Regions from separate parts of the Burkholderia alba genome, predicted to be linked through region 1. Evidence: predicted binding sites of a transcription regulator. Region 1 holds the regulator's gene; each other region holds the start of a gene.
What was found. The regulator HrcA, encoded in region 1, represses chaperone genes, less so after heat shock. The targets are predictions, from matches to a motif close to TTAGCACTCNNNNNNNNNGAGTGCTAA.

Region 2: groES (co-chaperone GroES) is a predicted target of HrcA. The motif match lies at 1,066-1,092, and genes of this name have one in related genera.
Region 3: rpoH (RNA polymerase sigma factor RpoH) is a predicted target of HrcA. The motif match lies at 1,359-1,385, and genes of this name have one in related genera.

Annotation. Positions count from the first base shown of each region.
Region 1 covers NZ_JAWJWL010000019.1:119,474-121,741, reverse strand. The annotation lists gene RZR99_RS21660 (NAD kinase) at 1-353, opposite strand, end outside; gene hrcA (heat-inducible transcriptional repressor HrcA) at 481-1,503, shown strand; gene hemH (ferrochelatase) at 1,632-2,268, shown strand, end outside.
Region 2 covers NZ_JAWJWL010000003.1:19,816-22,083, reverse strand. The annotation lists gene groL (chaperonin GroEL) at 1-649, opposite strand, end outside; gene groES (co-chaperone GroES) at 697-990, opposite strand; gene RZR99_RS03445 (hypothetical protein) at 1,278-1,865, opposite strand; gene RZR99_RS03440 (transglycosylase domain-containing protein) at 2,110-2,268, shown strand, end outside.
Region 3 covers NZ_JAWJWL010000034.1:14,898-17,165, reverse strand. The annotation lists gene RZR99_RS27700 (nuclear transport factor 2 family protein) at 83-469, opposite strand; gene RZR99_RS27695 (acyloxyacyl hydrolase) at 510-1,079, opposite strand; gene rpoH (RNA polymerase sigma factor RpoH) at 1,446-2,268, shown strand, end outside.

The DNA of each region.
Region 1 (2,268 bases):
ATCATCGGCACGAGCTCCTGCATGTCGGATGCTGAAATGTCGGTGATGAAGCCGAGCCGGCCGTGGTTGATGCCGATCAGCGGCGTGCGGTAGGGGGCGAGCTGCCGGCCGATGCCGAGCATCGTGCCGTCGCCGCCCAGCACCACCGCGACGTCCGCCCGCGCGCCGATTTCGGCAGGCGTGAGCGCCGGATAGCCGGTGATACCGATTCCAGCCGCGGTATCCGCCTCGAACACGACCTCGAAGCCGCGCTTGGCGACGCAGGCGGCCAGCGTGGCGAGCGGTTCGGCGATGCCGGGGGTATTGCTGCGCCCGACGAGCGCGACCGTATGGAACTGATTACCGGTTTTCATGCCGGCATTACACCATAGCTCGATGACGAAAAGAACCGCTCGTCGACCCGGGGCGGCGGATGGTCCGGATCGGCCGGATTGCGGTGAAGCTCGCGGGCGCGGCCCGGTTGAGCTAAAATTTTTCCCCATGCTAGATCCGCGCGCACGAACCCTCCTCAAAACCCTGATCGAACGGTATATCGCCGACGGTCAGCCGGTCGGCTCGCGCACGCTGTCGCGCTATTCCGGCCTGGAGCTGAGCCCGGCGACGATCCGCAACGTGATGTCCGACCTCGAGGAGCTGGGCCTGGTGTCCAGCCCGCACACGTCGGCGGGCCGCGTGCCCACCCCGCGCGGCTACCGGCTGTTCGTCGACACGATGCTGACGGTCGAGATGCCGATCGACGCCGCCGCCGTCACCCGGCTCGTGCAGACCACGCTGCAGGCGGGCGAACCGCAGCAGCGGGTGGTGGCCGCCGCGGCCAGCGTCCTGTCGAACCTGTCGCAGTTCGCCGGGGTCGTGCTGACGCCGCGCCGCAGCCACGTGTTCAAGCAGGTCGAATTCATGCGCCTGTCGGACAAGCGGATTCTGCTCATCATCGTGACGCCGGAAGGCGACGTGCAGAACCGGATGATGGCCACCCAGCGCGACTACAGCCCGTCGCAGCTCACCGAGGCCTCGAACTACATCAATGCGCACTTCGCCGGACTGTCGTTCGACGAGGTGCGGCGCCGGCTGCGCGAGGAAATCGACCAGTTGCGCGGCGACATGACCGCGCTGATGCACGCGGCCGTCACCGCGAGCACCGAGGCGACCGACGATCAGGACACGGTGCTGATTTCCGGCGAGCGCAACCTGCTCGAAGTGGCGGACCTGTCGTCCGACATGGCGCGGCTGCGCAAGCTGTTCGACGTGTTCGACCAAAAAACCAGCCTCCTGCAGTTGCTCGACGTGTCGAGCCACGCCCAGGGCGTGCAGATCTTCATCGGCGGGGAGTCGACGCTCGTGCCGATCGAGGAAATGAGCGTCGTGACGGCGCCCTACGAGGTCAACGGCCAGATCGTCGGCACGCTCGGGGTGATCGGCCCGACGCGGATGGCCTACAACCGGGTGATCCCGATCGTCGACATCACCGCCCGGCTGCTGTCGCTGACGCTGAGCCAGCAGTAAGCGCCGGCCGTTCATCATCTTGCCGCCGCCCGTGCGCGGGCGCCATCCGCCGAACGGCCGACTGTCCTGTCCTGGCGGCCCCGCTATAATGAGACTCGTTCGATTCGGTGCCCAGGCACGCTTTCCTCATGCGTTTTGACCTCGAACCGCCTTCGCACGCCGCCGCGGCCCATCGCGTCGCGGTGTTGCTGATCAATCTCGGCACGCCCGACCAGCCGACGCCGCGCGCGGTGCGCCGCTATCTCGCGCAGTTTCTGTCCGATCCGCGCGTCGTCGAGATTCCCCAGGCGGTCTGGCAGGTGATCCTGCGCGTGTTGATCCTGCCGCTGCGCGGCCGGACCTCGGCGAAGAAATATGCGGCGGTGTGGACGCCCGAGGGCTCGCCGCTGCGCGTCAACACCGAGCGCCAGGTGGAAGGCGTGCGGCCGCTGTTCGCCGCGAACGGCTATCAGGTGATGGTCGACTACGCGATGCGCTACGGCACGCCGGACATCGGCACGGTGCTCTCTCAGCTCAAGCGGGCGGGTGCCGAGCGGGTGCTGCTGATGCCGATGTACCCGCAGTATTCGTCGTCGACCACCGCCACCGCGTTCGATGCGGCGTTCGCCGCGCTCGGACGGATGCGCAACCAGCTCGAGGTGCGCACGGTCCGCCACTACGCGGATCACCCCGCCTACATTCACGCGCTTGCCGAGCAGGTCCGCCAGTACTGGGCGGCGCATGGGCGGCCCGATTTCGCGGCGGGCGACAAGCTGGTGCTCAGTT
Region 2 (2,268 bases), on a different contig from region 1:
TGTCGAGCACGGCGACTTGCTTGTCCGGGTTGTTGATGAAGTACGGCGACAGGTAGCCGCGGTCGAATTGCATGCCTTCGACGACGTCCAGCTCGTCGGCCAGCGACTTGCCGTCTTCGACGGTGATCACGCCTTCCTTGCCGACCTTGTCCATCGCCTCAGCGATGCGATCGCCGATCGACGAATCGCTGTTCGCCGAGATCGAGCCGACCTGAGCGATTTCCTTGTTCGTCGTGCAGGGCTTGCTGATCTTCTTCAGCTCTTCCACCGCAGCGGCCACGGCCTTGTCGATGCCGCGCTTCAGGTCCATCGGGTTCATGCCCGATGCGACGTACTTCATGCCTTCGCGAACGATCGATTGCGCGAGGACGGTTGCCGTCGTCGTGCCGTCGCCGGCGTTGTCGCTGGTCTTGGAAGCCACTTCCTTGACCATCTGCGCGCCCATGTTCTGGAGCTTGTCCTTCAGCTCGATTTCCTTCGCGACCGACACGCCGTCCTTCGTGACCGTCGGGCCGCCGAAGCTGCGCTCGAGCACCACGTTGCGGCCCTTCGGGCCCAGCGTGACCTTCACCGCGTTGGCGAGAATGTTCACGCCTTCGACCATCTTCGCGCGGGCGGAATCGCCAAATACAACGTCTTTAGCTGCCATCTTCTAACTCCTTGAATACTTTGGGAATGTAGAGCGTTAGTGAACGCTTACTTGGCGTTGACCACGGCCATGATGTCTTCTTCGCGCATCACGAGCAGTTCGTTGCCGTCGACCTTGACGGTCTGACCGGCGTACTTGCCGAACAGGACGCGATCACCGACCTTCACGTCGAGGGCGATCTGGGCGCCCTTGTCGTCGCGCTTGCCCGGACCGACTGCCAGGATTTCGCCTTGATCCGGCTTTTCAGCAGCGGCTTCGGGGATCACGATGCCCGAGGCGGTCTTGGTTTCCTGATCCAGACGCTTGACGATCACGCGATCGTGCAAAGGACGAAGGTTCATTACTCACTCCTCTCTTGATTGAGACTGAAGAACGCTGAGGGAATCTGCCGGGCCGGAAAGCCCGACAGAGAATTGTTAGCACTCTCGTGCAGCGAGTGCTAATTATATGGATGGGTTTTGACAAATTCAAGAACCGACCCGGGTTCTCCCCGAGGACGGCCGGATATCGCTCAACGCCCCGCCCGGTGGGCTTTCCGCCGATTTCGGCATGCCCGCGCGCCGACACGGAAAGTGTAACAGTTTCAGGGGTCTGATCCGATGAACCGGCTTTTACCCACCCCGCCGCCTCAGGACAGCGTGCAGACGAGCTTCGCGATCTGCCCGTCCCACGCGAACTGCGTCTCGGCCGCATGGATCCGGCGGCGCGCCGCCGCGGAGCGGTCGGCCGCCAGCGCGAGCGCCTCCCGGTGGATCTCCGGGCTCTGCGCCTCGAGCGCCGCGAGCCGCTGCGCGTTCGCGCGCACGGCAGTGTCCGGAAACAGTTTCTCGCACACGCGCGACAAGCCGATCATCTGCGCGGCGGGGTCCTGGCCGGGATCCGGACTGTCGGCCGGCGCCGGCGACGCGCGTTGTTCCGCCGCGGGCAGGCGGCGGCGCGCGGCGTCCGCGACGGCCGCCGCGTAATCCGCCGCCTGCGCGCCGGCCGGCACGACCTCGGGCTGCTTCACGACTATCTGGCTGGCGGTGGTGATGAAATCGTTTTCGCACGCACGGCGATCATCAGCGGGGCCTTTCGCGCAATAGTCGACGGCCTTCGCATGAATCAGTGCCGCCTGCAGCGCCAGTGGCGCGTCGGCGGCGGACGCCGCGCGGCTTGCCTGCACACACAGCATGCAGACGGCGGACAACAGCAGGGTTCGGGTGAAATCGGTCATCGGCTCGGCAAGCGGGGCGGACCGGCGCGAGCGGCGCGCATCGCGCGGACGTATCGGGGCGGGCCGCCGGATGAAGAAGGGACGGCCGACGATGGTACCAATCCGTGCGCGCCGCCCACAAGCCCGCGGCTCCGCCTCGAATACACCGCGCCCCGGGTCACTCCCGAGCCCGGCATGTCCCGATTGGCGACTACACTACGAAGAAGGATCCGGCACGCTCCGGTCCCTGCCGGGAGATGCCGCCATGAATCGGCCGCTGGTTCGGATTCCGCTTCGTTCGCTCGGTGCCGCCTCGATCTGGAGGCGGGTCGCCTGGCTGCTGGTCGCGCTCGTCGCGATCGGGCTCATCATCGTCGCCCGGCTGTGTCAGGTCGAGATCGAAACCTCGCGGCTGCAGGCCCGC
Region 3 (2,268 bases), on a different contig from region 1:
CGCGATCCGCGCCGCACGGGCACAAGAAAAGCGGCCGACGAGGCCGCTTCGGGCGAAACATGAGAACAGGCGCGACGAGCGCCTATGTTTCGGTTGCGCATCGCGTCGCCTGCCATGCCAGCAGGCGCCACTGTCCGCGTTCCTGGGTCTGCACGGCCGTGTACGCGATCGGGAACACGAGGCCGCCGTTGTTGGCCTCCATCTCGATCAGCGCGCGGCCGGTGACGATGAAGGTCTCGTCGCCGACGGGCAGCACGTCCTGGGACTGGATCTCGATCTGCCGATAGCGGCGCCGGCCCGCCGTGATCGCATCGATGAACTGCTGCTTGGTTTCGCGCTTGCCGTTGGTATGCACGTAGCAGACCTTGTCGGACAGCAGGATGTCGAGCGCCTCGCCGTCGCCGTCGACCATTGCGCGAAACCGGTCGCGCTCGAGCGCGCGGATCGCATCGATCACCTTCGCCACCATCGCCAGACTCCTCGACTTCATCCGCGTTGCCGCGCACCGATCAGAAGTTGTATTGCAAGTAGAGCTGGCTGAAATTTATACCAGGATTCGGGTCTTTGATACCCGCGTTGGACTCATGCTGGAATCGAAAGCCCGCCTGATACTGCTGACGATTGCCGAATTGCGCGCCGATCCCCACCATGTCGGCGAACTGGAACGAGGTCGACATCGAGTAATGCGTCGAAATAGTGGGATGCGACAGGAAGCGGATCCCGGCGCCCGCCTCGAAGAACGGACGAATCGCGCCGGAGCCCTTGATGAAGCGAAATACCGGCGTCGCGCCGATTTCCACGATGTCGCTGTGAACCGCGTGATCGCCGGTGTACCACCAGTTCGACACGTGGCCCTCGACGACGAAGGCGAAATGCCAGCCGCCGATTTCCCACCAGCTCCACTGCGGATCCCAGACCACGCCGAGATCGGCCTTCTTCACGTCGTGGTTCGCGATGCCGCCCGCCAGCTGCACGCCCCAGCGGTCGGCGCGAGCGGCGCCGGCGCCGCCCAGGAGGACGAGCGCCGCCGTCGCCTGCGCGATCAGCCGTCCCGCCCGGATCGTGTTCTTATTGTTCATGCCCCAGACTCCCACAACGTGGATCGAGTAGAGCCTCGCCGCCACCCATGCAACGGGCCCAAACGAACTGAATCTTAGAGTAAAGGACTTTTCCGATCGGCGTCGCCTTGCGAAATGGTTTGCTTCTGTATTGACAAGAATCGGAAGGCTTTGCCCAAATCTTCGGAAAAACAATACGTTAGGCCGCTTACCCGAAATCGTGGGATCATGAGACATCTATCGGGATCACAAAATCGATAGCAAATCGGGAACTTGAATGCCCCGAGGGTTTCTAAGGATTTAGCACTCCATTGGCGAGAGTGCTAAGATGCATCGTGGAATCGCCCAATTACGGGGCTTGTCCCTGATTCCAAAGGAGTTTTCTACGTGAGCAACGCATTGACCCTTCCGAACACCCTGCGCCCCGCGACGGCTAAGGCCGCATCGGCAGGCTCGTTGACGCTCGCATCCAATTCGATGCTGCCGGGCCAGTTGGGCAACATCGACGCCTATATCCAGGCGGTCAACCGGATTCCGCTGCTGACGCCCGAAGAGGAGCGCCGCTACGCGACCGAATTCCGCGACCAGAACAACCTCGATTCCGCTCGCCACCTGGTGCTGTCGCACCTGCGGCTCGTCGTGTCGATCGCGCGCAACTACCTCGGCTACGGGCTGCCGCACGGCGACCTGATCCAGGAAGGCAACATCGGCCTGATGAAGGCGGTCAAGCGCTTCGATCCCAACCAGAACGTGCGTCTCGTGTCGTACGCGATTCACTGGATCAAGGCGGAAATCCACGAATACATCCTGCGCAACTGGCGGATGGTGAAGGTGGCGACCACCAAGGCGCAGCGCAAGCTGTTCTTCAATCTGCGCAGCCACAAGAAAGGCACGCAGGCGTTCACGCCGGAAGAGATCGACGGTCTCGCGCAGGAGCTGAACGTGAAGCGCGAGGAAGTGGCGGAAATGGAAACGCGCCTGTCGGGCGGCGACATCGCGCTCGAAGGCCAGGTCGAGGACGGCGAGGAATCGTACGCGCCGATCGCCTATCTCGCCGATTCGCACAACGAGCCGACCGCCGTGCTGGCCGCGCGCCAGCGGGACATGCTGCAGACCGACGGCATCGCGCAGGCGCTGGAGTCGCTCGACGCGCGCAGCCGCCGCATCATCGAGGCGCGCTGGCTGAATGTCGACGACGACGGTTCGGGCG